Regions from separate parts of the Massilia violaceinigra genome, predicted to be linked through region 1. Evidence: predicted binding sites of a transcription regulator. Region 1 holds the regulator's gene; each other region holds the start of a gene.
What was found. Region 1 encodes sigma-54, which starts transcription at its own class of promoters, with help from an activator protein. Its sites were predicted from a motif close to TGGCANGNAANCTGCTTT; they were not measured.
Positions count from the first base shown of each region.

Region 1 (7,499 bases):
CGCGCCCGCGTCAGCGGAAAACGGCGCCGCAAACGCCTCGATGGCCGCGCGCAGCTGCGCGCCCGGGGTGGCCTCGATCAGCTCCTGGAGCGCGCCCATGTGCGCCTGAGGCACGAACAGATCGGCCAGCCCGACATACAGGGCGTCGGCCGCGCCGATGGTCAGGCCGCTCAAGCCCAGGTAATGCCCCAGCTGCCCCGGCGCGCGCGACAGAAAATAACTGCCGCCCACATCCGGGAACAGGCCGATATTCACCTCGGGCATGGCCATCTTGGTTTTTTCGGTGACGATGCGGATGCGGCATTCGGGACCGCCCTGGGCAATGCCCATGCCGCCGCCCATCACCACGCCGTCCATCAGCGCGATATACGGCTTGGGGTAAAAATGAATCAGGTGATTGAGCGCGTATTCTTCGGTGAAAAAATCTTCCAGCAGCGCGCTGCCGCCCATGGGCGTGGCATGGCCGCAGTCGTGGAAAAAGCGGATATCGCCGCCCGCGCACAGGGCTTTCTCGCTGCTGCTGCCAATGACCACGGCATCGATGGCGGGATCGTTACGCCATGCGCTCAACACCTCCGTCAGGTCGCGCACCATCGCCAGCGACAGCGAATTGAGGGCCTTGGGGCGGTCGAGGATAATCATGCCGGTACGGTTGGCAACGCGGGTCTGGACGAATTCGCTCATGGCTGGCTGGTAGAAGAGGAAAAGAGCGCTATTTTATCGCGCATGGATGCAAAAAGGGCGCCACGCGGGCGCCCTTTGGCGAAAGGGACGGGGCCTGCTTATGCGGCCGACGGCGTCTCTTCTTCAGGCATCTCTTCAGGCATGTGCTTGATGGCCTGGTGATTATGGTCCTGGACTTTGCTCTTGTACTTCATGACCTGACGATCCAGTTTGTCGATCAGGGTATCGATGGCGGCGTAAAGATCGTGCGACAGGCTTTCCACATACACGGTTTTGCCCGACAGGCGCAGGTTGATCTCGGCCTTTTGACGTTTTTCTTTTTCCGTCAGATTGTCGACGGTGAGGATGACAGCAATATCGATCACTTGATCGAAATGGCGCCTTACGCGCTCAAGCTTGCTCTGTACGTATTCACGGATGGCTGGCGTTACTTCAAGATGATGTCCACTGATTGTGAGATTCATACACACACTCCTAATGATAATGGCACTTCTTGTTACTATCGTTCGTACGCATGGCAGCGCAGAGGAACAGCGTTATGACAGCACGGACGAGGTGATTCTGTACGCCCGCAAAATTGCCAATCGATTAATGGGTTTAATGGTATTCAACTCCTTCATTTTTGTACCCGAGCAACTTTCTCTCGTGTAAACCAAGTGTATCAGTTATTTGGCATAGCACAAGGTAAGCACAAAGACGCCAGGAATCAAGGGGAAATAGCCGGTATATTCTCTGCGGTATATTCTCGTAATACCGGCAGGATCGGAAAGTAGCAGGTGCGTAGACTAATATATATAAGACAACGGTCTTCACCTACAATCGCTTCCCCGCCCCTTTCCCGAATGCCGATATGTTCAAGCGATCCGCCTTTTCCTCCCTGCTGCGCCTGGCCCTGGCCGGCGCCCTGTGCAACGCCGCGCCGGCCTTTGCCTCACTCACTTTCGACCTGAGCGTGGCCACCAAATACGCGGTGGCGTCGCACGGCCACAACCCGCCGCCGGACGAGATCAAGCAGTACAAGGTGGTCCTGGGCGAACACTATCTGTCGGTGAGCAGCGCGAGCGAATCGACGATCTACGACCTGGCGACCCGGCGCCGCTACCAGATCGACCTTGCCAATCGGCGCTATGTCGACTACTCGCTGTTCGACGAAGCCGGCTTTCGCGTCCAGGAACTGAAGAACCGGTCGGTGCTGAACCGGGCGCTGAGCGTAGCCAAGGTCGACGTGCCGGCGTTCGACCCGGTCTTCGACGAACATGAGCTGTCGGTCGCGTCAGCGGCGCGCAAGCTGTCCGAATCGACCGAGGCCGGCGCCACCGTGCTGGCGGTCGACGGCAATCCGCTGGCGCGCATTCCGGCCGGCGGCACCAGCATCGGCGCCGGCGACGCGGCCAAGTTCGAGCGCATGATGCGCTACCGTTTCGGCGGCCATCCGCTGGTGCTGGCGCGCCTGGCCAGCGAAAAGCGCGTGCCGGCCGGCTTCGTGATGCACCACAAGCAGGTCGGCCACAGCCAGACGCGCACTTACACGGTCAGCGCGCTCAGGCAAAGCGCCCCCGCCAGCTACGACCTCAAGCCGTACAAGCCGCGCGCGGCAGCGGCTGACGAACTCGATCAGCTGCTCGACAAGGCGCAGGCGAATGCGGCGCCGCCGACGGCGGCAGCCAGGCAAGCCTTCGAGACCGAGATCGCGCAAGCGTTCGCCGACAAGCGTGCCTTCGACGCCATGCTCGGCATGTCCGAATTGGCGTTTGTCAGCGGCGAACAGATGAAAATGCCGACCTCGGAGCAGAAGGTGCTGCTCAACGCCGATCCGCAAGTGCGCGCGTTCGCGGCGGCGATACGGCCCAAGGGGAAGGCGGAGATGGAGGCGGCGCTCGCCAAGCTGCAGGAACTGCGCAAGCTCACCACACACAAGCAGCACATGCTGGCGCTGTTTGAAGCAAATTGGCGCGCCAAGCTGGGCGACGTACGCGCCGCGCTACCGCTGTACGCCAGCGTGTTGCGCGCCAATCCGGCGCTGGCCGGGGCCTACAAGGATATGGGTGATGCGCTGTTCCTGAGCTACGACATGGCGCGCGCCTGGCGCAGCTGGGACGCTGGCCGGCGCATGGCGCCGGGGCTGGAACAGTTCAAGGCGGTGAACCAGTACGAGCAGGTGCTGCTGCGCGAGCACCCGGAATTTTTCTAGGCGCCGCGCAGTTCCGGGCAGGCTAGAGACACTTGCGCAGGGCGACCGGCGGAATCTTGAGCGCTTCGCGGTACTTGGCGACCGTGCGGCGCGCGATCACCATGCCCTGCTCGCCCAGCATGTCGGCGATCTTGCTGTCCGACAGAGGACTCTTGGGATCTTCGGCGCTGGTCAGCTGCACGATCAGCGCGCGGATCGCCGTCGATGACGCTTCGCCGCCCGCTTCGGTAGCCACGTGGCTGCCGAAAAAATATTTGAGCTCGAACATGCCGTGCGGCGTCATCATGTACTTTTGCGTGGTCACGCGCGAAATCGTACTCTCGTGCAGGCCGAGCGTGTCGGCGATTTCACGCAGCACCAGCGGGCGCATCGCCACCGCGCCGTGCGAGAAGAAATTGCGCTGGCGTTCGACGATGGCTTCGGCCACCCGCAAGATGGTATCGAAGCGCTGGCGCATGTTCTTGATCAGCCACTTCGCTTCCTGCAGCTGCGCGCCCATCTGCCCTTCGCCCTTGCCCTGCTTGAGCAGCGCGGCGTACATGCTGTTCACGCGCAGGCGCGGCATGACATCGTTATTGAGCATCACCGACCAGCCGTTTTTCGCCTTGCGCACGATCACGTCCGGCACCACGTAGTCCGACACGTCCGACGCGAACTCCGCGCCCGGGTGCGGATTGCACTGGCGGATCACGGTCTGCGCCTCGCGCAAGTCTTCATCGTCGCAGTCGAGCGCCTTTTTCAGCTTGTTGAATTCACGCTGCGCGAACCAGGTCAGGTGGTTTTCGACAATCGTCAGCGCCATGCGGCGCGTCACCAGCGCCACGCCCGGCATACGCCGGATCTGCAGCGCCAGGCATTCGGACGCATTGCGCGCGCCCACGCCAATCGGATCGAAACTTTGCAGCAGCGCCAGCGCGGTGCGCAATTCTTCAATTTCGATCTCCAGCTCGGGCGGCATGCGCTCTTGGATTTCTTCCAGCGATTCGGTCAGGTAGCCGTTGTCGTCGATGGCGTCGACGATCAGTTCGACCAGCGCGCGGTCGCGCGCCTCCAGCACGGTCACGCGCATCTGCTCCATCAGGTGCTCGCGCAAGGTGGTGGCCGAGGCTTCGAGCTGCGGGCGCGAATCCTCGTCGTCGGATGTCTTGGCGCGACCGAGGTCGCCCCATTCGCCATCGTTGTCGCTGCTACTGGCCGGGCTGTCCGCGTCGCCGCCTTCGAAGCCTTCCCCTTCGGCCGGCGCCGGCGCATCCTGCGCTCCCGGCTCGGGCGCCGCTTCGGTCGGTGTCGAGGTGCTGCTGATGGCGCCATCGCCCAGCAGGCGCACCGAATGATCGAGCGGGTCGTCGAGCCGTTCGAGCAGCGGGTTGTCGCTTAACAGCTGCTCCAGTTCCTGATGCAGTTCCAGGGTCGACAACTGCAGCAGCCGGATCGACTGCTGCAGCTGGGGCGTGAGGGCGAGGTGCTGGGAGGTGCGTAGTTGAAGGGACTGTTTCATGCCTACATCCGGAAGTGTTCGCCCAGGTAGACCCGGCGCACGGATTCATCGGCGATGATGTCGTCGGGTCGACCGGAGGCGAGCACCGCACCCTGGTTGATGATGTAGGCGCGGTCGCAAATACCAAGCGTTTCGCGCACGTTATGGTCGGTGATCAAAACCCCGATGCCGCGCTGCTTGAGGAAGCGCACGATGCGCTGGATCTCGATGACGGCAATCGGATCGACCCCGGCGAACGGTTCGTCGAGCAGCACGAAGCGCGGGTTGGTCGCCAGCGCGCGCGCGATCTCGACCCGGCGCCGCTCGCCGCCCGACAGCGACATGGCCTGGTTCTCGCGCAGTTTTTCAATCTGCAGGTCGGCCAGCAGCGTGTCCAGGCGTTCGTTGATCTGGGCCTTGGTCAGCGACTTGCCATCGACCTTTTGCAGTTCCAGCACGGCGCGGATGTTTTCTTCCACCGTCAGCTTGCGGAACACCGACGCTTCCTGCGGCAGGTACGACAGGCCGAGCGCGGCGCGGCGGTGGATCGGCAGGCTCGAAATATCGACCCCGCTGATATCGATCGTACCCGCATCCGACGGCACCAGGCCGACGATCATGTAGAACGAGGTGGTCTTGCCAGCGCCGTTGGGGCCGAGCAGGCCGACCACTTCGCCGCAGTCGACCTGCAGCGACACGTCGCGCACGACCAGGCGCTTGCCATAGCTTTTCTGCAGCCCGCGCACGATCAGCGTGCTGCCGCAATTCTTCGGTTCCATCATTGGGTTCCCGCCGGTGGCGTGGTGGCCGGCGCTGGCGCCGGTGCCGGCGTGGCCGGTGCCGCGCGCGGCTTGCGCGGTGCGATGACCATCGTGCCCTGGCCCTGGCCCGGCTTGTTGGTGCCGCTGGCGTCATTGCGCGCCAGGAAAACTTCCTTGCGGCTGTCGTAGGAAATGAATTCGCTCTCGATTTCGTTGGTTGGCTTCTGGCCTTCCAGCTGGCGGATCTTGGCGTGCGAGAAGAGCTTCATCATGTCGTTGCGTTCATCGTATTCGATGCGCTGGGCCTGGCCTTCGACCCACAAGTCGGGACCACCGTCGCGTTTCTGGCGGAACGTGGCGACCTTGCCGCCGTTGGCGGTCAGGGTCACGAACATATCGCCTTCCGGCGTTTCCTTGATTGTGGCGCGGTCGGACTTGAGGATCAGGGTGCCCTTGGTGACGACCACGTTACCGGTCAGGATCGTCACCTGGGTCACTTCATTCGTTTCGAGCGTGTCGTAAGTGATCACCGCCTGTTTGGCGGCATCGGCCTTTTCGGCGGACGCGGTGACCGCGGCCAGGCCGAGCAGGGCGAAGGCTAGAAATTTTTTCATTGTGGTTTACCTGTGATGGGTGGCGCTGCGCGCGCCGCTTTCGGTGGATAGATGATCTGCCCGCGGCTGGCGAATTTGAGCTCGCGCGTCGCGTTGTTTGCCTCCATGCCGGTCCCGGTGATGGTGGCGGTGCCCAGCGTGACCTGGACCGGCTGGTCCGCCGTCATGCGGTCTTCGTCGGTAAATACGGTCAGCGCTTCGGTTTTAAGCTGCATGCCGCGGTTGGTGGGCGACTCGGGCCGCACCACGTTGACATTGCCGATCAGGTCCGCCTGGTTCTGGGCGTGGCGGATGCGCGCACGCTGCGAGGTGATGGTGGTAACCGGCTGGCCGGGCGCGACGCCCTGCAGCACCGGCAGGTCGACATCCGAGGAATCGTCGATCGGGCGGTGCGTGAGCTTGGCGCCGGAAACCAGGTAGCGCGGCTTGCCCTCGGGCGTCATGCGCACGAAGCTGAATTGTTCGACGATGTAGTCGGGTTCATTCTTGAAACTGTTCGGATCGACCGACGTGTCGCTGTTTTGCGCCAGCTGGACCAGCCAGAAGGTGCCGAAGGCGAAGAAGGTCCCGACCACCATGGTCGCGGTCAGGCGCCAGCGGTGTGCGGTGCGCTTATGCATGGTCGTTCCTTGTCGTTTGCATCAGGCGAAGTACGGCGCCAGGGCCGTCTCGTAGGTGCCCTGCGCGCGCATGACCATGTCGCACACTTCGCGCACGGCGCCGCGCCCGCCGCCGGCCTTGGTGACGTAATGGGCGCGGTACTGCACTTCCGGGTGCCCGGTCGGCACGGTGACGGCAAAGCCGACCTGCAGCAGCAGCGGCAGGTCGATCACGTCGTCGCCGATGTAGCCGCACTGCGCGGCCGTCACGCCGGTCGCTTCCAGCAGTTTGGCAAAGGCGATGCGCTTGTCGTGGATGCCCTGGTGGACGTGCATGATGCCCAGGTCGGCCGCGCGCCGCACCACGATCGGCGACTGGCGCGCGCTGATGATGGCGGTGGCCACGCCGCTCTTTTGCAGCAGCTGGATGCCCAGGCCGTCGAGCACATTGAAGGTCTTGGTCGCTTCGCCATCGGGGCCGTAGGTCAGGCTGCCGTCGGTCAGCACGCCGTCGACGTCGAAAATCATGACCTTGACGGCGGCGGCGCGGCGCAGGTGGTCGAGCTGGTAGGTAAAGTTGACTTCTGGTTGGATCATCAGATCACCTTCGCGCGGGTCAGGTCGTGGATATGCAGGGCGCCCACCAGCTTGCCGTCGGTGTCGACCACCAGCATCTGGTTGATGCGGAATTCTTCCATGATGGCGACGGCATCCACCGCCAGCTGGTCGGGACCGACGCAGCGCGGATCGGCGTGCATCACGTCGCGGATCGTGATCCTGGTGAAGTCCTGCACGCGCTCGATGAGCCGGCGCAGGTCGCCGTCGGTAAATACGCCGATCGGGCGCTGGGCCTCGTCGACGATGGCGGTCATGCCCATGCCCTTCTGGGTGATTTCGAGCAGGGCCACCGACAGCGACACATCGGCGCTCACCTTCGGCACCGCGTCGCCGCTGCGCATGACGTCGCGCACGTGGGTCAGCAGGCGCCGGCCCAGGGCGCCGCCCGGGTGCGAGCGGGCGAAGTCTTCTTCCTTGAAGCCGTGCGCGTCGAGCAGGGCCACGGCCAGCGCGTCGCCCAGCGCCAGCGTGACGGTGGTGCTGGCGGTCGGCGCCAGGTTGAGCGGACAGGCTTCCTTGGCCACCGAGACGTCCAGGTGCACATCTGCCAGCAGC
Region 1 covers NZ_CP024608.1:1,050,353-1,057,851, reverse strand. Annotated here, with positions in the region: gene CR152_RS04870 (enoyl-CoA hydratase/isomerase family protein) at 1-684, opposite strand, end outside; gene hpf (ribosome hibernation-promoting factor, HPF/YfiA family) at 783-1,148, opposite strand; gene CR152_RS04860 (hypothetical protein) at 1,535-2,875, shown strand; gene CR152_RS04855 (RNA polymerase factor sigma-54) at 2,898-4,373, opposite strand; gene lptB (LPS export ABC transporter ATP-binding protein) at 4,376-5,131, opposite strand; gene lptA (lipopolysaccharide transport periplasmic protein LptA) at 5,131-5,727, opposite strand; gene lptC (LPS export ABC transporter periplasmic protein LptC) at 5,724-6,347, opposite strand; gene CR152_RS04835 (KdsC family phosphatase) at 6,369-6,923, opposite strand; gene CR152_RS04830 (KpsF/GutQ family sugar-phosphate isomerase) at 6,923-7,499, opposite strand, start outside.

Region 2 (7,499 bases), 5.0 Mb from region 1:
CTGGGCAGCCATCAAGGCGCCATCCTGCGCCTGACCGATGCAGGCAAGGCCGCGCCCGGCAATCCGCTGGCTGCGCGCCCCGGAGCGTTGCCGGAAATCTGGAGCTACGGCCACCGCAACATCCAGGGCATGGCGCTCGATGCCGGCGGCCGCGTGTGGGCCACCGAACACGGACCGCGCGGCGGCGATGAACTTAATCTGGTCGAAGCGGGTCAAAATTATGGTTGGCCGCTGCAAAGCTACGGGCGCGATTACCGCACGGGCGAACCGGTCGGCCAGCCGGTCGTGCCCGGCATGACGCAACCGAAGATTGCATGGGTACCGTCGCCGGGTGCCTCCGGCCTGACGCAGTACAGCGGCAGCCAGTTCCCGCAATGGCGCGGCAGCCTGTTCAGCGGCGGGCTGGCCACCACGGACGTGCGGCGCATCGTGCTGGACAAGGAGGGCAATGTGGTGTCGCAGGAACGGCTGGAGATCGGCAAACGCGTGCGCGATGTGCGCCAGGGGCCTGACGGGCATCTGTACGTGATTACCGATGAAGACAACGGCCAGTTGCTGCGCATCGTGGCGCAATAAGCGGCGCTTGGCGGCGGTATGGGTATCGTGCCTGGACCTGGGCCTGGTGGGTCGGCCAGTGCCCGCACCGCCAGGTTTCCGGCACCGGCGCGGCGATTCGCACGCGTCTTCGTTGACCAGGCCATGCGCACATCGTTGCGCAGGTTCGGGCTCGCGCGATCGTGCATGACCTCGACCATGTCGCCGCAGCGCGCGCCAGGCCGGATCAGCAGGAAGCAGCAATCAACGAATCCTTCTTGCGGCGATGGCCGCCCACACCGGCTATCAGCAAGCCGCCCAGTACCATCATCGCCCAGGACTCGGGCTCCGGAACAGGCAGGAGCGACTGGCGCAAGTCGATGCCGGCATCGGTCACGATGGCGTAATCCGGCACGGCCACGCCATTGGCGGTGACATTGGACAGCCCGCCCCAGTAGCTTGAATGTGTCGAATCGACGAAGCACCCGGCGGTGGAGTCGATTTCATCGGTTTCGTACACCGAGCATGCGGCGCCCACCATCTGGTGAAACAGGATCGGCTCGCCCCACACGAAATCGACCACCAGCTCCTGCATTCCAAAACCTGGCTCCTGGCGGACGCCGTTGGCGTCGTCCACCACGTGGCTGGTCAGCCAGGTGGCATTGCCCTGGTTGTCCCAGGAGTACGTTTGCAGGAAATCGGCGTAGCTCAGTCCGAGCGAAGTGCGCGCCCCGAAAATACTGTCGAATTGAAAGTGGCCAGAGGCTGCCAATGTGCCGCTACCCGGGTAGGTCCCGATCGACGTGCTCGGCGCGTAATCGAAATGGTTGCGGATAGTGAATTGTCCCTTTTTCCCTGCCAGCGCGGCGTTCGACAGGGTGGCGGAAAATTCCCACATCGCAAATGCGCTCGCGGATGCGCTTGAGGATAATTCCGAACTGGTTGCCGCGTGCGCATACGCCTTCAGCACACCCGGGCGCGCATAGCCATAGGCGTTGGCGGCCGAATAAATGCTGGAGGCCGACTGGGTCAATTCAAGCGACGGCTCCCCGAATTCACGGTCGATATCGGTACGGTAGTCCTTCACGCGATGGGTCGGCACTTCCGCCTCGGCAATAATGGTCAAGCCCGCGTGGGCCTGGCTCGCGAGCACCAGAAGACTGAACATTGCACAAACAGATTTTGTTGACATCATTTTTCCCCAGGTTAAAGACACCGATCGGGAAAGCAAAATCTGGTCCAGTTATTCAAACCTCATATGAGTCAATTGCTTACAAAAACGCGGCAGGCTGAGTTGTAAAAAGCGTCGACAGTCGTCAAGGTCGAGACCCATGCGAATTGCACTGTGTCAACGGTGCTCTGGATGATGCGAGATGAGGCTTGCATCAAGCTCGCCGGTCGCCAGCAGGTCTGCCGGTCCGGTCGTCCTGGTCATGGCTTCCGCAAACACCTTCGCGCGGACGGCCCGGAGCAGGGCCCAGGTTCGCACTAGCGCGGCGCGCCCGCGTGCACGCGGGTCAGGCCAGCAACGCCGAGACCACTGCGGTATCCATGCCCAACAGGTCGATTGGCGTGTCGTGCGCGGATGCGGACGGCATGGCGTGGGCATGATCGCCGCCACGACAGCGCAGGGGGCGTTGCCATTTCCTGCAGCGGTCAGGTGCCCGACTGGAGGCATGGGTGGCAAAGAAAAGCCCACGCATGTGGGCTGTTTCCTGGCTGGGCGAGGGCGCGAGCGCCGCTCCAGCCAAGGGGCGGAGAGAGCGGCACCGGCGTCAGGTTCACCGGCGCCGCGCTGCCGCGGACGGGAAAAAGTCAGCTATCCATATCGTTGCTCATCTGCGCGCTCTGGCCGGAGGCGTCGCCACTACTGTCCGCCGGGTCGGAAGCGCCGACGGGAGACTGTCCGAAATTCTGGATGACACCTCCCATAAATTCGTACCCCGTGAGCGACGGTCCCCAACTCGAGCCATTCCACCATTTGTGGTACAGCGCGCTGTCCGAACCCGTGGCGAACACATCGAGGCGGTTCGGACCCCAAGCCACCACCCGCGGTTGCGAAGACAGGATGCCGCCCATGGCTTCGTAACCGAGTAACGACGGGCCCCAGCTGCTTCCGTTCCACCATTTGTGATACAGGGCGCTGTCGGTGCCGACCACGAACACATCGATACGGTTAGGCCCCCACGACACTGCCTCGGGCATGCCGACGCACACGCCGCCGAGTTTTTCCAGGTTACCGCCGGCGGGTAGCCAAGTACTGCCGTTCCACCATTTGTGATACAGCGCGCCATCGGTACCGGTGACGAACACATCGAGGCGGTTGGTGCCCCACGCTACCGCGCGCGGCGCCGACATGCACACGCCGCCCAGTTTTTCGTAACCGGTCAGCGATGGACCCCAGCTGCTGCCGTTCCACCACTTGTGGTACAACGCGCGGTCGGTGCCGATGACGAACACATCGAGCCGGTTCGGACCCCAGGAGACAACTTCAGGCTGCTCCATGATGATGCCGCCCATGTTTTCGTAGCCGGTCAGCGATGGTCCCCAGGTCGATCCGCTGCGCCACTTGTGATACAGCGCGCGGTCGGTGCCGATGACAAACACATCGAGCCGGTTGGGGCCCCACGAGATGGCACGCGGGTCGCCGATGCACAGGCCGCCCAGGTTGGTGTAGCCGGTGAGCGAAGGCAACCAGTTGCTGCCGTTCCACTGCTTGTGATACAGCGCGCTGTCGGTGCCGGTCACGAACACGTCCAGGCGGTTAGCTTGGGTCGAGATGGCCTGTGGCGCGCTGGTGCCGATCCCGCCCATGAATTCGTAGCCGGTCACCGACGGATTCCAGCTCGAACCGTTCCACCATTTGTGATGTATCGCGCGGCCCGTTCCCAGCGCGAACACGTCGAGCCGGTTCGGACCCCACGACACGACGGGAGACGAACTTGGCCGGCGCGGGCCCGGCTGCACAGCCAGTGCTTGCGCGTCGGGCGTGTCGTCCTCCGCCGCGGCCGCCGCGGCAGGCTGGCTCATCATCTGAGCGCCCGGCATGTCGTGCGCGCTGGCGCTGCCGGCGTCCGACATCCCGCCGCTGGTGACTGAATCCGCAATTTCCGATTGCATCGATTTCATGCTGTTTCCCTTCCGGTTCGTTGATCGTCTTCCTGCACGGCGCCGTGCCAACGGCGTACGCGCGCAGGCCTGTATAAATTATCGACGCATACCAAAGGGGAACTTTTGATGGATGTGCAAGGGCGGCGCTTCCTTTTCCGGATGCGGGAATAAAAATACCAATCTGAAAAGCCCAAGCGATAGCTTGCGACCTGGAAATGGATCGCTTTGCCTGCGGCGCTGGCGCTGGCGCTGGCGCTGGCGGCGTCCCTAGTCGTCACCCGGCCCCTCGCCGGGCATGGTGTCATCCATCAGCCGCAGATCGTCGTCATCGAGTTCGTCGTCATCGGGATAGTCCGGCGCTTTCAGCTCGTCGTCCGGTGGTGTGATGCCCTCATCCGGCACGCCGGGGCGGCGCGACGCGGTTGACGGCGTGGCGCCGGGCAGTTGGTCCAGCTGGTCGTTTTCATGAGGGTTGCTGTTGGTCATGGCAAGTCTCCACTGAAGTGATGACTGATTGGACAACAGTGCACCAACTAAGGTTCCCGGCCGGTTTGTGCGCGCGCATCAACCGGCGCGGCGCCGCCGTGCGGCCAGCAGGCCGGCGATGCCGATGCCGATCAAGCCGAGCGAGGCCGGCGCGGGAACGGGCACGGGCGGCACCGTGGTCGCCGCATTGCTCAGCGAGAAACTCAGATCGTTGAACTTGTAGGGACCGCCGCGCAAATCCTCAAAACTGACGAGTGCGGTTCCGGGCGTCCAGTCCTGCTGCACGCGCGCATGGGCGCGCCGGTCCGGATTACGGCTGCCGGGGCCGCTGAAGAAATCGCGCCCGGTCGTATTCACGTGCAGGCGGAACATCAGTTCGCTGCCCACCACGAACCGCCCGAGGTTGAAGATGCCGCCGACCGGGGTGTCGCGATTACTGAACATGAACACATCGTTGTTGTCGACCCCGTCATCGGTAAACAAATACAGGTCGTTGGCATAGTCGGCCGAGCTGCCCTGGTAGGTTGCCACGATGGCGCCCGCGTTCGCGGCGAGCACGGCCAGCCCCTCGGTGCCGGGTGAAGCGATCGGAATGGCGAACGCCGCGCCGGGTGCCAGCAGCCCGGCCAGTGCCACGGTGCCGCCGATCAGTTGAGAACAGAATGTCATGCGGAATGTCATGCGCGTGCTCCCTGCAAAAGCATGTGATATTGCCGTCAGTAAAGTACTACGGAGAATATCCATCATAGCGTGCAGCGGAAGGCACGTAAGCTATGCGATTTGAGTATAGCTTTTTGTCGAATATTCATATTTCATGCCTAGATCGCAGGCTTAGACTGCTTGTCATTCTTGACTAATGGCTAAGCGATGAAAATCATCAAACTGACGACGTACCGGGTTCCGCCGCGCTGGATGCTGTTGAAGATCGAGACCGACGAAGGCATCGTCGGCTGGGGCGAACCGGTGATCGAAGGCCGCGCGCGCACGGTCGAAGCGGCGGTCCACGAGATGACGCCGTTCCTGATCGGCCAGGACCCGGGCCGCATCAACGACCTGTGGCAAGCCATGTACCGCGGCGGCTTCTACCGCGGCGGCGCGATTCTGATGAGCGCCATTGCCGGCATCGACCAGGCCTTGTGGGACATCAAGGGCAAGCTGCTCGGCGTGCCGGTTTACGACCTGCTGGGCGGCCGGGTACGCGACAAGATGAAGATGTACAGCTGGGTGGGCGGCGACCGTCCGTCCGACGTCATCGCCGGCATCCGCAAGCTGCGCGCGGTCGGCATCGACACCTTCAAGATGAACGGCACCGAAGAAATGCGCATGCTCGACAGCGCCCGCGCGGTGGACCAGGCGGTCGGGCGCATCGCCGAAATCCGCGAAGCCTTCGGCAACGAGATCGAATTCGGCATCGACTTCCACGGCCGCGTGGCCGCCCCGATGGCCAAGGTGCTGCTGCGCGCCCTCGAGCCGTACCGGCCCTTGTTTGTCGAAGAGCCGGTGCTGGCCGAACAGGCCGAGTATTATCCGCGCCTGGCCGAATCGACCTCGATCCCGCTGGCAGCCGGTGAGCGCATGTACTCGCGCTTCGAATTCAAGCGCGTGCTCGAACAGGGTGGCCTGGCGATCCTGCAGCCGGACCTGTCGCACGCGGGCGGCATCACCGAATGCGTCAAGATCGCGGCCATGGCCGAAGCCTACGACGTCGCCGTGGCGCCGCATTGCCCGCTCGGCCCCGTCGCGCTGGCGGCCTGCCTGCACCTCGACTTCGTCTCGCACAATGCGGTGCTGCAGGAACAGAGCATGGGCATCCATTACAACCAGGGCGCCGAACTGCTCGACTACGTCAAGAACAAGGACGACTTCCGCATGGAAGGCGGCTATATCGCGGCCTTGACCAAGCCGGGCCTGGGCGTCGAGGTCGACGAAGAACGCGTGATCGAGGCCAGCAAGAACGCGCCCGACTGGCGCAATCCGCTGTGGCGCCATGAGGATGGCAGCGTCGCCGAGTGGTAGCGGTAAACAGAATCAAGACATAAGGGGCTTCGCCCCGGCAGCACCATAAAAAATAAGAACAGTAATAACGGAGACAAGATGCACCTGATCGTCAAATGCCTGCCGCTGCTGGTGGCAGGCGCCTTTGCCAGCACCGCGTGCGGCCAGGCCCTGCTGCGCATCGACGCCAGCGCGCCGGCCAGGGCGCCGCTCGAAAACCAGCTGCAGATGGGCGCCTCGGTGTCGCCTTCGGGCGAGCGCATCGGCGCCAACAGCCAGTACCTGACCCGCAACGGCAAGCCATGGATGCCGGTGATGGGCGAGTTCCACTACAGCCGCACTCCGGCCGACGAATGGGAAGCGGAACTGCGCAAGATGAAGGCCGCCGGCATCGACATCGTGGCCACATACATCATGTGGAACCACCACGAAGAGCAGCAGGGCACGTACGTCTGGAACGGCCAGCGCGACCTGCGCCGCTTCGTGCAGCTGGCAGCTGGCGCGGGCCTGGACGTGATGGTGCGGGTCGGCCCGTGGGTGCACGCGGAAGTGCGCTACGGCGGCATTCCCGACTGGGTGGTGGGCGCCATGCCCACGCGCGGTGACGACCCGCAGTATCTGCGCCACGTCGCGCGCCTGTACGGCCAGATCGGCCGCCAGCTCAAGGGCTTGCTGTGGAAGGATGGCGGGCGCGTGATCGGCGTGCAGATCGAAAACGAATACAACCTCAATGGGCCGGGCGAAGGCGCCGGCCATATCAGCACCCTCAAGCGCATGGCGCGCGAGGCCGGCATGGATGTGCCGCTGTACACCGTCACCGGCTGGGACCAGACCGTGTATCCGTCGGGCGAAGTGACACCGGTGTTCGGCGGCTATCCCGACGAGCCATGGGCGCGCAGTACCACCGAGCTGGCGCCGAAAGAAACCTACGCCTTCCGCTTCGACAGCCGCGTGAGCGGCGACCTCGGTGCGCAGACCCGCGCAAGCACGCGCGGCACCGCCGACACCGATATCGATAAAACCCCGTTCCTGGGCGCCGAATACGGCGCGGGCCTGCCTTTCATGTACCGCCGCCGTCCGGTGGTATCGAGCGACGACATCGCCTCGATGCTGCCGGTGCAGCTGGGGTCCGGCGTGAACCTGGTCGGCTACTACATGTTCCACGGCGGGCGCAATCCGGTCGGCATGACCACGCTGGAAGAGAGCACGCTCACGGGCGGCTACAACGACACGCCGATGATCAGCTACGACTTCCAGGCGCCACTGGGCCCGGACGGCCAGCAGCGCCCCGTGCTCACGCGCCTGCGGCCGTTCCACCTGTTCATGCGCGACTTCGGCGACCGTCTCGCGCCCATGACGGTGCGTAAGCCCGA
Region 2 covers NZ_CP024608.1:6,062,125-6,069,623, reverse strand. Annotated here, with positions in the region: gene CR152_RS26055 (PQQ-dependent sugar dehydrogenase) at 1-576, shown strand, start outside; gene CR152_RS26050 (PEP-CTERM sorting domain-containing protein) at 782-1,765, opposite strand; gene CR152_RS26045 (PLL family lectin) at 2,350-3,663, opposite strand; gene CR152_RS26040 (hypothetical protein) at 3,913-4,131, opposite strand; gene CR152_RS26035 (PEP-CTERM sorting domain-containing protein) at 4,210-4,800, opposite strand; gene dgoD (galactonate dehydratase) at 4,999-6,147, shown strand; gene CR152_RS26025 (beta-galactosidase) at 6,226-7,499, shown strand, end outside.
Region 2: CR152_RS26035 (PEP-CTERM sorting domain-containing protein) is a predicted target of sigma-54. The motif match lies at 4,934-4,951, and genes of this name have one in related genera.

Region 3 (7,499 bases), 4.4 Mb from region 1:
GGCCAGCGCCCTGCAGCCCAAGGTCGCCGGTTTGCGGACCTCGCTCGCGCTCAGCCGTCTGGGCAGCGGCGACACCGGCCGCGCCGTCGCCGAGCTGGAACGCGCCGCCGCGCTCGACGCCAACGCGCCCCGCGTCGGCATCCTGCTGGTCATGGCGCATCTGCGGGCGAAGAACACGGACAAAGCACTTGCCAGCGCGCAGGAAATGGAACGGCGCGACGACAATCCGCTGGTCCAGAACTTGAAAGGCGGCGTTTATCTGGCCCGCCGCGAAGCCACCCTGGCACGCGCCAGCTTCAACCGCGCGCTGGCGCTCGAACCTCTGTATCTGCCCGCGCTGGCCAACTTGGCGCAGCTCGACTTGACCGAGCGCAAACCGGCCGACGCCCGCAGGCGCTACGAAGCGGCACTCGCCAAAGCGCCGCGCAACCGCGCGCTGCTTGAAGCGCTGGCCGGACTGGCGCAACGCGAGGGAAAAACCGCCGATGCCGTCGCCTGGCTCGTACGCGCCCGCCAGATCGAACCCGACGCCCTGCCACTCGGATTGCGCCTTGCCGATCTGTATGCGCGGGCGGGCAACAAGGCCAAAGCGCTGCAGCTGGCGCGCACGCTGGAAACTGCCAATCCCTCCAGCCCCGAAGCCACTGCCATGCTGGCGCAGATTTACGTGCTCAACCAGGATCTGGGCGCAGCCCTCGACGCTTACTCGCGTCTCGCCGCACTGGTACCGGCCTCGCCCGTGCCGCTGGTCCGTATGGCAAGCCTGCAACTGGAACGGGGCGAGGATGACGCCGCCCTCACCTCCCTGCGCCAGTCGCTCACCATCGACCCGAACCTGTTCGATGCCCAGATGACCATGCTCAATATCTTGGTCAGGCAACAAAAATTTTCCGAAGCGCGCGCGCTGGCCCGTGATGTCCAGCAGCGCAAACCGGAATCGGCCAACGGCTACAAGCTCGAAGGCGACGCGCTCGCCGCCCAGGGCCAGCACGCCGCCGCGCTCGCTGCCTGGGAGCGCGCGTTCGAACGCAAGCCCGATGGCGCTCTGCTGATCCAGATACACGGTGCACTGAACAAACTCGGCCGCGCCGCCGACGCCGATGTGCGCATGGCCAACTGGTTCCGCGACCGGCCGTCCGATGTTCCGGCGCGGCTGTACTATGCCAGCAGCAAGCTCGTCGCGGGCAACTACAAGGCCGCCATCGGCCATCTGGAAGCCGTGCTCAAGGTCGAGCCGGACAATGTCATCGCGCTCAACGACCTCGCCTGGGCTTGTCAGCAGAGCGGCGACAGCCGCGCGCAAGCCTTCGCCGAGCGGGCTCACGCGCTGGCGCCGGGAAACCCTGCCGTGCTCGACACCCTGGGCTGGATCTACACCGAACGCGGCGATCTGGCGCGCGCCCTTCCCCTGTTGCAGAAGGCCAGCGCGCTGGCGCCCGCCGCCGGGAATATCCACTTCCATTTCAGCACGGCTCTGGCGCGCTCGGGCGACAAACGGGCTGCGCGGCGCGAGTTGGAGCGCTTGCTGGCGCAACCGCAGCGTTCAGCGCATCACGAACAGGCAGCCGCGCTGCTGCGCACGCTGTAGTCGCGGGCCATGCGCAGCCGGGCATGTCCGTGGTGCGACCTTACAAGGACCGGCAAGCTATCCGTTCAGCCGGCGCCGCCCGCCACCAGCCCCTTCGCGCGGCCCGGCTCGTAGCGTCCGGGGGCGATCAGCCCTTCCGGGTCAAGCGCTGCCTTGATCCGGGCCACGGTGTTCCAATACACATCGCCGCCCGGATCGAGCGCAGCCATTGACTGGTTGCCGACCCGATAAGGGATATAGCCAGCCTCCATCACGCTCTCGAACACTGCCCGGTAACACTCCTTCGCGCGCGCCACCTCGGCTGCATCCTCCTTGTCATAGGCAATCGTTAATACCGCGCCCAGCGCGCGTTCGTTAATCATGCTGAACGTGACGAACAAATCAAACCCGTGCGCGGCGAACAGCGGCTCGACCAGCGCGTGCAAGTCCAGCACATCCTTCCCGCGCATCGGCAGCACCGGCGAAATCCAGAGCATGCCGCAGTTATCCAGTGCCGGATCGGCCTTGTGCGGAAAGCCGGCCGGCAGCGCTTGGCGCCGACGCCAGTAAGCGCCGGCGAGAAAGCGTCCGTTCGGCTTGCCGCGATTCATGGCAAACAGCGCCTCGCCCAGGCCGACCTGTGCGCGCAGGCGCAAGCCCGCCCGCGACGATCCGAGTAGCCGCGCCATGGCAGCGCCCCAGCGCAGTTTGCGTTCGCTCAAGAACGCTGTCCGCGCGCGCGTGCCGCGCAAGGCCACCTTGATTGCCGCGCGGGCAGCCGCCACCTGCGCGGCACTTCCGTACAGCGCCCCCGACACCGTCCATGCGCCCACCGCCGCCGCCTCGCGCAAGCTGCCACGCACCGCCGGCGGCAGGCTGGACTGGTCCGGCGCCAGCGATCGGGGAAACACGCGGCCGCCCGAGATCACGCGCAAGTCATTGCCAATATGAACAATGCTGCGCAGCGTGCCGTTCATGCGCAGGGGGCGCAATGCATCGACCACAGGACCGATATCTTCATGTTCAGACATCGTGCACAGAAAATGGTTCACGCAGTCGGCGGCGGGCTGCAGCCAGATGCCGATGCGCGTGACGATGCCGAAATTCGATTGCGTGAACATCCCGTCCAGAAACGGCCCTACACCATAAGGAAACAGATGGGCCGCACGCGCCTGCGGATAGTGGCCGAAGCCGGTCGCCAGCACCTCGCCGCTGGCCAGCACGATGTGCATGCCGGATACGTGCTGCAGCCGGTTGCCGTACGGCGAGTGACCGAAGCCGCGTTCCAGGATATTGCCCATGAAGCTGGTGTCGGGGCCGGCACCGGTGCAATCGATCCACCAGTTCAGCTTTTCGCTGTGCAAATAATCCGACAACTGTTGCTGGGTCACGCCCGGTTCGATCACCGCGTAGCCGAGTTCGGCGTCAACCTCGACGATGCGGTTCATCCTGCCCAGGTCGACGATGAGCTGGGCGTCGCCTACCGCGCAGGCATCGCCGTAGCCCCAGTTGCACCCGGTGCTGAGCGGATACAGCGGCAGCGCGCGCGCCCCCGCCAGCCGCACCAGCGCCACCACCTCGGCCTGCGAGCCCGGGCGCACCACCGCCAGCGGCACGGTGCTGCGCGCGGCCGTGCTGCAGGTGTAGCGCCGCAGCGCGGCCGGGTCGTCGCTGGCGTGCTCGGCGCCGACGATGAGGCGCAGCGCCGCCAGCACGCCGCGCTTCCACCCGGAATCAGGCTGCTCGTGTCGGAATTTTTGCTCCTCAATAATACGCATCGCGGCCTCCGTTGGCGCGATACCCGCCGTTCAGGCGCGCGGTAATGCCGGGCTCGTCATGCTGCGGAAAGAAGTACGGATAGAAGGAGCGCTCCTCGCCATGCTGCTCCATCAGGCCGCCCCATTTGCGGATCTGCTCGCCCATCTCCGCCAGCGGCAGGCGCAGCAGCACGGCGGGCGCGCCGACCCGGTGGCACGGACGCTCGCTGCCGAAGTCGCTAAAGCCCAGCATGCGCTTGTAGAACATCACGTGGCGCGGATTGACCTCGATCACGTAATCGGTGAACCCGTGCAGCTTGTGCGAGTACAGATAAGAGATGTGGATCAGCGAGGCGAATACGCGCTTGGTCACGCCCTTGTCGATTGCCAGGCGCGACGGCTCGCACAGGCGCCGTCCCTGGCTGCGCAGCAGGTCGAGCTTGTCGCGAAAATTGTCATCGGCCGGCAGCCGGAATTCGCTGTCCAGGCACAGGCTCATGGTGCCGACCAGCACCCCGCCCGTCTCCGCATACAGGGTGACCTTGTGCGGGTCGTGATGCAGGCTGGGCTCGAAGGCATAGCCGCGCCAGCCGTACATCTTGCGGATCAGCAGGCTTGCGGCTTCGCGCCGTCCCGCCGAGTTGGCCAGGCGGATATGAAATTCCTGCATCGCCTGGCCCGGATCGGGCTCGGTCGCCGTGGCGACGCCCCCGTCCGGCTCGCGTAAGCCCGCCGGCATCTCGAACGTTGCAATCGGTAGCTCGTCTTGAAACATGGCTCTCTTTCCTTCCACGTGATCGTGCGTGCCGCCTGCCGGCCCGCGCGCAAAGTTGTGTAGGTCAGACAGGGCCATCCGTACGGAAGTTCACGCTGTCCCGCGCGCCATTGTTCTGCAACAAACGCGCGACGTCGGGAATTTTTGCAGGCCCGCCCGGAACCGCCGTAACTGCCGAGCTCGGAATCGCAAGTCGTTGATTTGATGAGTGAAATCGAGCTGGCACGCTTGCTGCATACAGGGTAGGCACGGCGGCGCCGCAAGCTGTCGACGCTTCCCCACTTCATCCCCACCGGAGAGTTCACTATGAAACTAGTCCCGACATCACTGTTGAAAAACGCGGCGATTGCCGGCCTTTGCCTGGCCGCCATGAACGGTGCGCGCGCCGATGCATTTGCCCAGGCCGTCCTCGTTGTCGACAATTTCCGCCTGCTCCATTCCAGCGGTGCTGCCTTCAAGTCGACGGATTTCACTATGCTCGACGGCACCAATTCGGCCCATGCCACCGCCTCCCTCGACGGCGTGGTGTTGGCCGCAAAACCGCAAAACCGCGGCATCCTCAGCGGCACCTCACCCGACGTCGCCCATCAGTTTGTCGGACTGCCCAATCCGCCCCGCGCCGAAAACAACTTCACCGCCTTTTCCGGCCCCCCGCCAGTGCCCGGCACCTTCGGCTACGCCGACCAGAACATGACCGGCAGCGCCATGACCATCGGCACGAAAGAAGCCGGCGTGCGCGCCGAAACGCGCGCCGACGCTTCCCTGGCTACCGATGGCGAGGCCGCCGGCGACTCCGACGTGGGCACCTCGACCTCGTTCAACTTCACCCTCGGCGTGGGCGAAACCATGACCATCGCCTTCGACGGCACCCCTTTCACCCAGGCCTATGCCAGCACCGGCGCCGGCATGGAGACCAATGCCATCGCGCGCCTGTCGTGGAGCATGAACATCATGAACATGAGTACCGGCCAGGTCGTGTTCGCCTATCAGCCGGGCGAACTGAACAGCTTTGGGAATGTCAGCCGCACCGACAGCTTCCCCGGCATGTCGACCTATAACCCGGGCAAGATGAGCTTCTCGGCGGTCACGCCCTGGCTCAACAAGGTCGATACCTACCAGCTGACGATCAACCAGACCACCCTGGCCAATGCGCTGCAGGACACGGTGGCGGTGCCCGAACCGGGCAGCCTGGCGATTTTCGGCCTCGGCCTGCTGGGCATGTCGCTGCTGGCACGCCGCCGCAAGTAAGCCGGACACGATGCAAACAAGAAGAAGATGGCTTGGTGGTCCGAAGCCATCGCAGGGTCCGCAACCGCTGCTGCGCCGTCCGCGCCGGCCTGGGATGCGGGCGCCGGATGCCCGGCGGGGACCCTGATGCACGGCTCGTTGGCAGCCTGCATTTTTCCGGTCAGGAGCGCTCCTGGCCGGGCTGTTTTTTCTTGCACGAGGGTGGCGCGGACATCCGCTTTTGCCGCCGTTGACGCGAATCAACGCGGCCGTGATCAGCAGAATCTTACTGTTTCCTCAGACATATAATCGAACGCGTAGTGAAGCTGGCAGGTGCCCTTCCGATCGCTGCCCGACTTACGGAGACCCACACGATATGGAGGACTTCATCAGCCAGATGCTGCTGCATGCAAGGGGCATCTGGAAATATCGCTGGCTCGCCGTGGGCGTCATGTGGGTGGTGGCGGGCGCGGGCTGGGTGGTCGTACTGCGCCTGCCGAACGACTACCAGAGTTCGGCGCGCGTGTTCGTCGACACCCAAAGCATCCTCAAGCCGCTGATGGCGGGCATGACTAGCATCCCGAACGTGCAGCAGCAGGTCTCGATCATGAGCCGCACCCTGCTCAGCCGCCCGAACCTGGAGCGCGTGCTGCGCATGGTCGACCTCGACGTTGACGCCACCACGCCGCGCCAGCGCGAAAGCCAGGTCGAGGAGCTGGCCGCGCGCCTGAAAATCACCGGCACCAGCACCAACGATATCTATTCGATCACGTACGGCGGCGATAATCCCAAGCAGGTGCACGACGTGGTGCAATCGCTGCTGACCATCTTCCTCGAAGGCAGCTTCAAGGGCAAGAAGGGCGATTCGCAGCAAGCCATCCGGTTCATCGACGACCAGATCAAGAACTACGAGCAGCGCCTGGTAGCGGCCGAAAACACGGTCAAGGAATTCAAGCTGCGCAACAGCGCCCTGCTGCCGCGCCAGGGCGTCGATTACAGCGCCCAGCTGGCCATCGCCAGCGACGCGCTCAGTACCGCGCGCATCGACCTGCTCGAAGCCGAACAGGCGCGCCTGGCGATCCAGGCCCGCATCAATGGCGATCCGCAGCCGGCCGGCGCCGCCGCGCGTGCGCGCACCATCGTCAATCCCGACATCGATGCGCGCATGGCCGCGATCAACAAAAATCTCGACACCCTGCGCCTGCAGTACACCGACCTGCACCCCGACGTGATCGCCGCGCGCCGCCTGCTGGCCCAGCTCGAAGCGCGCAAGATCGAGGAAAGCAAGCTGGCCGAGCGCGACGGCGACCCCGGCCGTTTCTACAGCCCCATGCTGCAGCAGCTCAAGGTGGCCCTGACCGAAGCGGATGCCAAGGTGGCCGCCATGCGCGTGCGCGTGCACGAATACAGCGTGCGCCACGACCGCCTGCAGGAGCAGAGCAACGCCGTGCCCGAAGTCGAATCGCAGCTGGCCCAGCTCAACCGCGACTATGAAATCAACAAAGATAACTACGAAAAACTGATCGCGCGGCGCGAGTCGGCCAAGCTGTCGGGCGACCTGAGTTCCTCGACCGAAATGATGACCTTCCGCATCATCGATCCGCCCACCATGCCGGTCGCCCCGGTCGGTCCCAACCGCCGCCTGTTCTACAGCGGCGTGCTGGTCATCGCCCTGTGCGCCGGGCTGGGCGTGGCGTTCCTGATCAGCCAGGTCCGTCCGACCTTCGTCAGCCCGAGCGCGCTGCGCGAAATCACCGGGCTCAATGTGATCGGCACGGTCTCGATGAGCTGGACCGATACCGAACGGCGCAAGCTGCGGCGCGGCCAGTACCTGCTCGGGCTGGCCTTCGCTGGCCTGCTGAGCGTGTACGGCGCGGTCATGCTATCCGGATTTCTTACGGGTTAACCTCAGGGAGTACAACGTGGACAGTTCCCTCATTGCGGCCGCCGCGCCGGCCGACGGCCATCCTGCGGAGCCGGCGCGCGACGTCGACATCAACCTGGCGCGCCTGCACCAGATGGGCATGGTCACCCACGATGGCGGGCGCACCAGCGTGGCCGAGGATTTCCGCATCATCAAGCGGCCCTTGCTGCGCAACGCGCGCGCGGCGGTCTCCGGCGGCGTGCGGCACGGCAACCTGATCGTCGTCACCAGCGCCCTGCCCGGCGAAGG
Region 3 covers NZ_CP024608.1:5,419,817-5,427,315, reverse strand. Annotated here, with positions in the region: gene prsT (XrtA/PEP-CTERM system TPR-repeat protein PrsT) at 1-1,588, shown strand, start outside; gene CR152_RS23425 (FAD-binding oxidoreductase) at 1,654-3,345, opposite strand; gene CR152_RS23420 (N-acyl amino acid synthase FeeM domain-containing protein) at 3,332-4,099, opposite strand; gene CR152_RS23415 (EDSAP-1 family PEP-CTERM protein) at 4,406-5,347, shown strand; gene CR152_RS23410 (XrtA system polysaccharide chain length determinant) at 5,703-7,232, shown strand; gene CR152_RS23405 (XrtA-associated tyrosine autokinase) at 7,249-7,499, shown strand, end outside.
Region 3: CR152_RS23415 (EDSAP-1 family PEP-CTERM protein) is a predicted target of sigma-54. The motif match lies at 4,320-4,337, and genes of this name have one in related genera.